Regions from separate parts of the Paraburkholderia sp. BR14320 genome, predicted to be linked through region 1. Evidence: riboswitches for the same ligand, from Rfam matches in the RefSeq annotation. Region 1 holds a riboswitch; each other region holds the start of a gene.
What was found. A riboswitch is a leader RNA that binds a small molecule or an ion and turns the genes downstream of it on or off. The one in region 1 is predicted to bind cobalamin.
Positions count from the first base shown of each region.

Region 1 (2,261 bases):
GATAGTAACTGTTCGCTCCGCCGAAATCGGAGTACTGATCGCGGCGTACGTTGGCCTGAATCTGGTTGCGGCCGAAGCGCGCGCTGTAGCCGGCGAAGACCGAATCGACGTGACGGTCGGGCGCGGCGAACGTGTCGGAGTCGAGAGTCTGGTCGAGATGCTCGTAGCCGAGCTGCAGCTTCTGGTTCGCGGCGAGCGCGAAATCGTTCTGCCACGTGTACTGGCGATTGTCGGTATCGAAGCGGTCGTCGTAGATGCCATTGGTGTTCGAGACGCTGCGGTCGTCGCCCTCGGCGAGCGTGAAGTGGGTGGTCCACCAGTCGGTCAGCTTGCCGTTCGCGAACACGGACGCCTGGCGAAACTTGCTATAGAGGTTGTTCAGATCGGTCGGCACGCCGTACGCATTGTCGTAGCTGTTGTTGTTGTTCGACTGGAAGTAGCTGACGCCCGCGTCCCACTTGTCGTTGAACTTGTGGCGCAGCGACGCGCTGATGCTCTCGTTCAGATTGCCGTTCGCGTTCGGATTTGCGGCCGGCGCCTCGAGCGGATTGAGCGACGAAAAGCCGTCGCCCTTCGTGCGCGCGAGCGAAATGTTGAAGGTCGTGCGGCCGTCCTGATCGAGCGCGCCGTTCACGCCGGCCGTTTGCGTCTGCGTGTGATAGCTGCCGTAGCCGACAGAAAAATTGAAGCGCGGCGGATGATCGCCGCCGTCTTTCGTGAACACCTGCACGACACCGCCGATCGCGCCCGAACCGTACAACGCCGACACGTTGCCATTCACGACTTCGACGTGATCGACCTGGTCGAGCGGGATCTGTGCGAGCTGAGCGGAGCCGAGACTCACAGAATCGACGCGCACGCCGTCGATCAGCAGCAGCGATTGTGTCGACGACGCGCCGCGCAGAAAGAGGCTCGTGGTCGAACCGGGGCCACCCGTGCGCGAGATTTGCGCGCCGGGCGCGAGTCGCAGCAAGCCGGGCAGATCGGTCGCGGTCGTGTCGGCGATGTCCTGCTGATCGAACTGCGTGGTCTGCGGGATCGCATCGCGCAACGCTTGCGCGCCGCGCTGCGCGGTCACGACGATCGGCGACAGCACGTTGCCCGACGCATCGGCGGAAGCGGGATATGACGAATCGGCAACGTTTGCGGCGTTCGCGGTGCTTGCATCCGCATTGGACGATGAAGACACAGGCTCGGCGCTTTGCGCATGCACGACGAGCGGCATGCTCGCGAACGCGAGCAGCGTCGCGCGGGCGATGGGGGACAACATGGGATGACATTCCTGTGGATAGCGTGCGCGGCCTGCTTCCCCGCGGGCCGACGCGTCACGAGGCGTCCCCTTGTTTAACGTTTTCGCGGGGGACGTCCCTCTTTTCTGGCCGGTATCCGGGCTACGACACATCGATCCCGCCTTCCCACGCGTGACGCGCAGTGGCACACTCGCAGATTGAACTTCCAACCTTGCGACCAGGACCGACCTGCATGAGCACATCACATGCGGTCGTTTACCGTTGCGGGGGCAGCGCAGGTTCGCGCATCCGGTTTGGCACCGCGCGCGCCCTGCTTCCCGTTTAACTGCGCGCGCCGAAAAGCGCGCGCGGGCACCAGAGTGCGGGAAGTGTAGGAGCGGCTTCGCGGGGCGTCAAGAAACGCCAACCGGAGCGCAATCCGTTCTGTCGAATGCAGGGTTATTGTCCGATGGATTGCCGGTCTTTTATCTTATGGTCGACGACACGACTCGCAACGAACCTGCACGAAGCGATGCTGTTACGTCTCGAAACGAGACAATTGTCGGAACCTGTAATATTCCGCGCTAAAATGCGATGTCTTTAGAGGACGCAGCACATGCTCACCGAACTCGAATCACTCTCCCAGAACATCGGCAAGCTGATTGCGATCAGCCAGCGCCACAATGAAGCGCGGATCGCGCTCGAAGAGCAGCTCGCGCAAACGCGTGCGGAAGTACAAGCCACGCACGCAGAACTTGCGCAATTGCGTGCCGAGCGCGACGCACTGCAAGCTGAACGCGACGCGCTGTCCGCCAAGATCGACGACGCTCAGGTGCGCCTGAATGCGATTCTCGAAAAATTGCCGCGCGCACGCGCGAGCAGCGAACCGGATAACCAGCTCGATCTGCTCGAGTCCGCCCAGCCCGAACACGAGGAAGCGGCAAGCGACGTGAGCCGACACGGAGAAAGCGCATGACCACCAAGCAGATCGAAGTATCGATTCTCGAAGTACCCTACCGTCTCGCCTGTTCG
Region 1 is NZ_JBFPKG010000047.1:36,054-38,314, reverse strand. Features, by position in the region: gene AB3X89_RS30940 (TonB-dependent receptor) at 1-1,270, opposite strand, end outside; cobalamin riboswitch at 1,360-1,624, opposite strand; gene AB3X89_RS30935 (ATPase) at 1,846-2,205, shown strand; gene AB3X89_RS30930 (cell division protein ZapA) at 2,202-2,261, shown strand, end outside.

Region 2 (2,261 bases), on a different contig from region 1:
CGCCCTTGATGAACTGCACGACGCCCAGCCGCATGCCGTGGCCGAGCACCCGCACGGCCATGCCGAACGCGGCCGTGCTCTTGCCCTTGCCCGTGCCGGTGTTGACGATCAGCAGGCCTTTTTCGACGGTCGCGCTGGCCTGCTTCTTTTCGTGGCCTTCGCGGCGGCGCTCGGTCATGCGTTGATGCGATTCGGGGTCGGTTTTCATCGAAGGTCCTGGTCTTGAGGGGTGGGATGGAAGGGCGCTACGTCGCCGGCTGCGGTGTCGGTCGCCGCCGCAATTGCAATGGTGATACCAGCGTGCGTGGTCTTGGGTACGACCAGACGTGCGGTTTGCGCGATTGTCGCGGAGACCGAAGCTGCTGCCGCCAGTAGCGCACAGGGTTCGCACACACCGTCGACACCAAGATGCGCGCGCGCGGCCGCCGACGGCGCCGCGACCGGCGCGGCCGCGATCTGCTCGCGGCTGAACAGTTGCAGCGGCAGTTGATGGCGTGAACAGAATTCGAGCAGACCTGCTTCGTTGGCTTTGGTGTCGATCGTCGCGATGGTGCGGATCCGCTCGAAGGCATTCGAACCGAGTGCTGCGCGCACGGCGGCTTCGATGTCGCCGGCATCGCTGTGCAAGCGGCAACCTATGCCGACGCTCAGCGTTTTGAGCGCGTTCGCAGCTTGTTCGTGATCGACTCGGCCGTCGCGGTTCGCCGCTTCACGTGCAAGCGCGAGCGAGGCCACGCCGCCGATCACGACGATCGCCGGCGAGCCGAGCCCTGCGCGCACGACCGCCTCGGCAAACTCGCGCAGCGGCGCGAGCACGTGACGCTGCTCGGGCCGCGTCGCCGACTCGATCGCCGCACAGGGTGTATCGGCGGACATGCCGGCCGCGAGCAACGCGGCGACGATTTCGCCGAGCCGCCGCATGCCCATATAGATCACGATCGTCATGCGGGTCGCGGCGAGCGCGGCCCAGTCCGGTTCGCCGCTGCCGGCGCCGTGGCCGGTGACGAACACGACGCCCTGCGCGTAATCGCGATGCGTGACCGCGATGCCGAGCGTCGCGGGTGCGGCGATGCCGGCCGTAATGCCGTTGATCACGTCGACTTCGATACCCGCCGCCTGCAGCGCCTGCAATTCTTCGCCGCCGCGGCCGAACACGAACGGATCGCCGCCCTTGAGCCGCGCGACGCTGCGTCCCGCGCGCAGATGCCCGAGCATTTGCGCGACGATGTCCGCTTGCGGCGTCGACGGATGGCCGCCGCGCTTGCCGACGTACACGACTTGCGCGTTGGCGCGTGCAAACTGCAGTACGTCGGGATTGACCAGATCGTCGACCAGCACGACATCGGCCTGCGCGAGCGCACGGGTGGCCTTCAGCGTCATCAGTTCGACGTCGCCGGGACCGGCGCCGATCAGCCAGGCGCGCGTCATCGCGGCGTGCATGGCGCATGCCATGCGGAGATGGGAGGAGAGGAGCGGCGTGCGACGGTGCACGCGGCAGTGAATATAGAGGTCATGCAATACAGCGAATCCAGGCGCGGCCACTCATGCGGCTCGCGGCGGATTCTTCAGAGAGAGAACGCCACGAAACGCGCGATGCCACGTTTCTACGCCTTCACATCCGTTCCCCGCGGATTCCGGCGGCCGGCGGCGCAACCTGATGCACGGGTGCATGGGGCGCCGCCTCCGCGTCTGGCCGGTATCCGGGCTGGCGGCCTCACGCGCTTCGCCTTCCCGTCCTTGTTTGCGAATCTGCGGATTCGCGGGGCAGTGGCATCAAAAAACGCATGCGCGGCACGGTGGAATCGAAGCTGGATCGAATCGCGCGCCGCAGGTCGCTTACCGTTGCGGGGACAGCACAGGTTGAACGCGCGACGCGCTGCCTGTTTCCCGTTTAACTGCACATGCGAGTGCATGTGCGGGCACCAAACGCGCGCATACGATAGCACATGGCGCCTTGCCAGATAAGCCTCGGCGACGCTTTCCGGCGGCCTGCGTTCCTTGACTGCGCATGCCCGGGGGCCTACACTCGCACGCACTTTGGGTGCTCGCGTGCGCGTTCGTGCGCATGCGGTTAAACGGGAAACAGGGAGCCATCTGCGCTAGAGCGGCTAACCTGTGCTGTCCCCGCAACGGTAAGCGAAAAGCGGTTCCGGCTTGATAGCCGGGCACCGCGGTGCCGGCTTCGATGTCTTCGCGCAAGGTCGCGTCGACATATCACCACTGGACGAGAAACCACTCGGCCGGGAAGGGGAAGCGGCGCT
Region 2 is NZ_JBFPKG010000052.1:41,632-43,892, forward strand. Features, by position in the region: gene cobO (cob(I)yrinic acid a,c-diamide adenosyltransferase) at 1-208, opposite strand, end outside; gene AB3X89_RS32215 (cobalamin biosynthesis protein) at 205-651, opposite strand; partial or broken gene cobA (uroporphyrinogen-III C-methyltransferase) at 703-1,428, opposite strand; cobalamin riboswitch at 1,674-1,942, opposite strand; cobalamin riboswitch at 2,023-2,261, shown strand, end outside.
Region 2: another riboswitch for cobalamin. It lies ahead of cobA (uroporphyrinogen-III C-methyltransferase); the one in region 1 lies ahead of AB3X89_RS30940 (TonB-dependent receptor).

Region 3 (2,261 bases), on a different contig from region 1:
TCGACCATCGCGCCGAACAACAACCCGATCGTCGTCCACATGACCACCTGCATGCCGATCGCTGCGACGCGGAACTTCCACAGCAGCACGGCCGGGAACGTGGCCGGTACTTCATTGATGACCGGCATCGACAGTTGTACGGCCGCGATGATCACGACGAATACGAGTCCCGCGACGATCGAGCCGTTCCATGCACCCAGCTTCGCCGCCGCGCGGCGCCGCACCTTCAGCGAAAACACCATCGTCGTGAGCGAAATCGCGATCATCAGAAAGAACAGGCCCGTGCGCGTGCCGATCGTGTCCGGATCACCGACCGACGGCGGATTGGCCGGATACTTGATATTCGGCACGACCACGAGGGCAATGAACGCGCCAAGCGCGAGCCACGCGGACAGCGCGCGCACGCTCGAGGTACCCGTGCGTCCATATGAATAAGCAAACACCAGCGAGAACAGACCGCCGAATGCCGCACCATACGTGACCACGCCAGTCAGCAGGCCGAGGCCAGCCTGCGTCTCACGGCTCACGATTTCGGGCTCGGGCGCCTCGCCGCGCGCGGTGGCCGCTTTTTCTTCGAGCGAAATGGCCTGCTCGACCTGTGGTTCGCCGACGATTCGCGCGAAGGCGAACGTGAGCAAGCCCGCGACGATGCCCGCGAGCATCCCGCGCACCAACAATTTACCTACCATGTCGAACTCCGTTAGTGGCAGGGAAAGCCAAGCAGATGGCGGCCGTCGTGCACGAACTCATGCACGTACATGCCGGGCACGAGCGATGTCGCGCCCTGTTCCGCACCAACGAAGTAAAGCGCGAGCAACAGCAGCAAGCCGCCGAACACGACCCACGGCAGCAGTTCGCGCAAAGGAATGGGAGTGGGCTGGGCCGCCGGTTGCGCGGCGCGATCGAAAACAGCGTCGGTCATGATGGACATCTCCTGGGGTAACGCGCCCCGATAGTCGATTGCGGAAGAATGATGCGAAGCTCAGGTCTGGCTTTCGGCTCTTGTGGATTGCAAGGCCGATTACAGTGGCGCGACCGCGCCGGGCTCTCACCGGCTTCCGTGCTTCGCAGTGTCGGTATTCTACGCGCTAAACTGCGGCTTCCGCGACGACGAAGGCTACCTCGCAACGCGCAACGCGCAACGCCCGCAGCGAGCCGATGAAGCCATGCAGGCAAGTGCGAATGAGGCGCCAACGCAAAGAATGGATACGCGACTGTTACTGGTGAGCCATGCGGCAACGGCCGCACAGCGCGCGGGCCGCTTCCCCGCCGACGATCCGCTCGACGCGCGCGGCCGCGCCGAAGCCGAAGCGGCGCGCGCCCGTCTCGCGCTTCCCGCCGACGCCGCCGTGTTCACCAGTCCCGCCGCAAGCGCGCGCCAAACGTCCGCCGCGCTCGGTCTGAGCGCCACGCCTGCCGACGCATTGGCGGATATCGACTACGGCAAATGGCGCGGCCAGCGCCTCGCGGATATTGCCGACGAAGCCCCCCGCGAACTCGCGGCCTGGACACGCGAGCCCGACGCTGCGCCGCCCGGCGGTGAATCGTTCGATCGACTGGTGCGGCGGGTCGGAGAGTGGCTCGACGCGCAACAGGCAGACGCACACTCATGCAACGCGGTCAACGAAGCAGGCTTCGCGGCCTCTGCGCACGGTCGGACCATCATCGCGATCACTCACGCAACGCTTCTGCGAGCGGCAATCGTGCATGCCCTCGGCGCGTCGCCAACCGTGTTCTGTCACATCGAGATCGCGCCGCTGTCGGTCGTCGAATTACGCCACTCGCGACGCGGCTGGTCATGGTGGCCGGCCGCCACCGCCTGAACGGAACCGCCGCTTACCTGCCCGACACCACGAGCCGCAACCGGTTCGACCCCTCGGGCGTCAGCGTGATTTCGGTGCGTCGATTCTTCGCGCCGAGATAAAAGTGCTGACGTCCCGGCGAATTCTGATCGTGGGTTGCATCGGGCAGGCACGACGCGATGTCGGCCGCGACCGCTTCCAATGCATCCGCGTTCGAGCCCGTCGCCTGATGCGGCGTCCACGTGCACTGGAAACTACGATGCGCGGCCGAACATTGCGCGTCGTCGCCATAGGGTTGCGCGACGCCTTTGCCGTCGTCGGGCGTCAGCGAGGTGAAGCCGTCGGGCGCCGCGGCGACGATCCGTTTTAGCGCGCCGCAAGGTCTGGGGCTATCGTCGGCGGATGCGCCGGCCGGCAGCAGCGCAACGAGCGATGCCGCGGTAAGCGCGATAGCGGAGG
Region 3 is NZ_JBFPKG010000014.1:650-2,910, forward strand. Features, by position in the region: gene AB3X89_RS15500 (CbtA family protein) at 1-689, opposite strand, end outside; gene AB3X89_RS15505 (CbtB-domain containing protein) at 701-922, opposite strand; cobalamin riboswitch at 963-1,118, opposite strand; gene AB3X89_RS15510 (histidine phosphatase family protein) at 1,203-1,823, shown strand; gene AB3X89_RS15515 (hypothetical protein) at 1,837-2,261, opposite strand, start outside.
Region 3: another riboswitch for cobalamin. It lies ahead of AB3X89_RS15505 (CbtB-domain containing protein); the one in region 1 lies ahead of AB3X89_RS30940 (TonB-dependent receptor).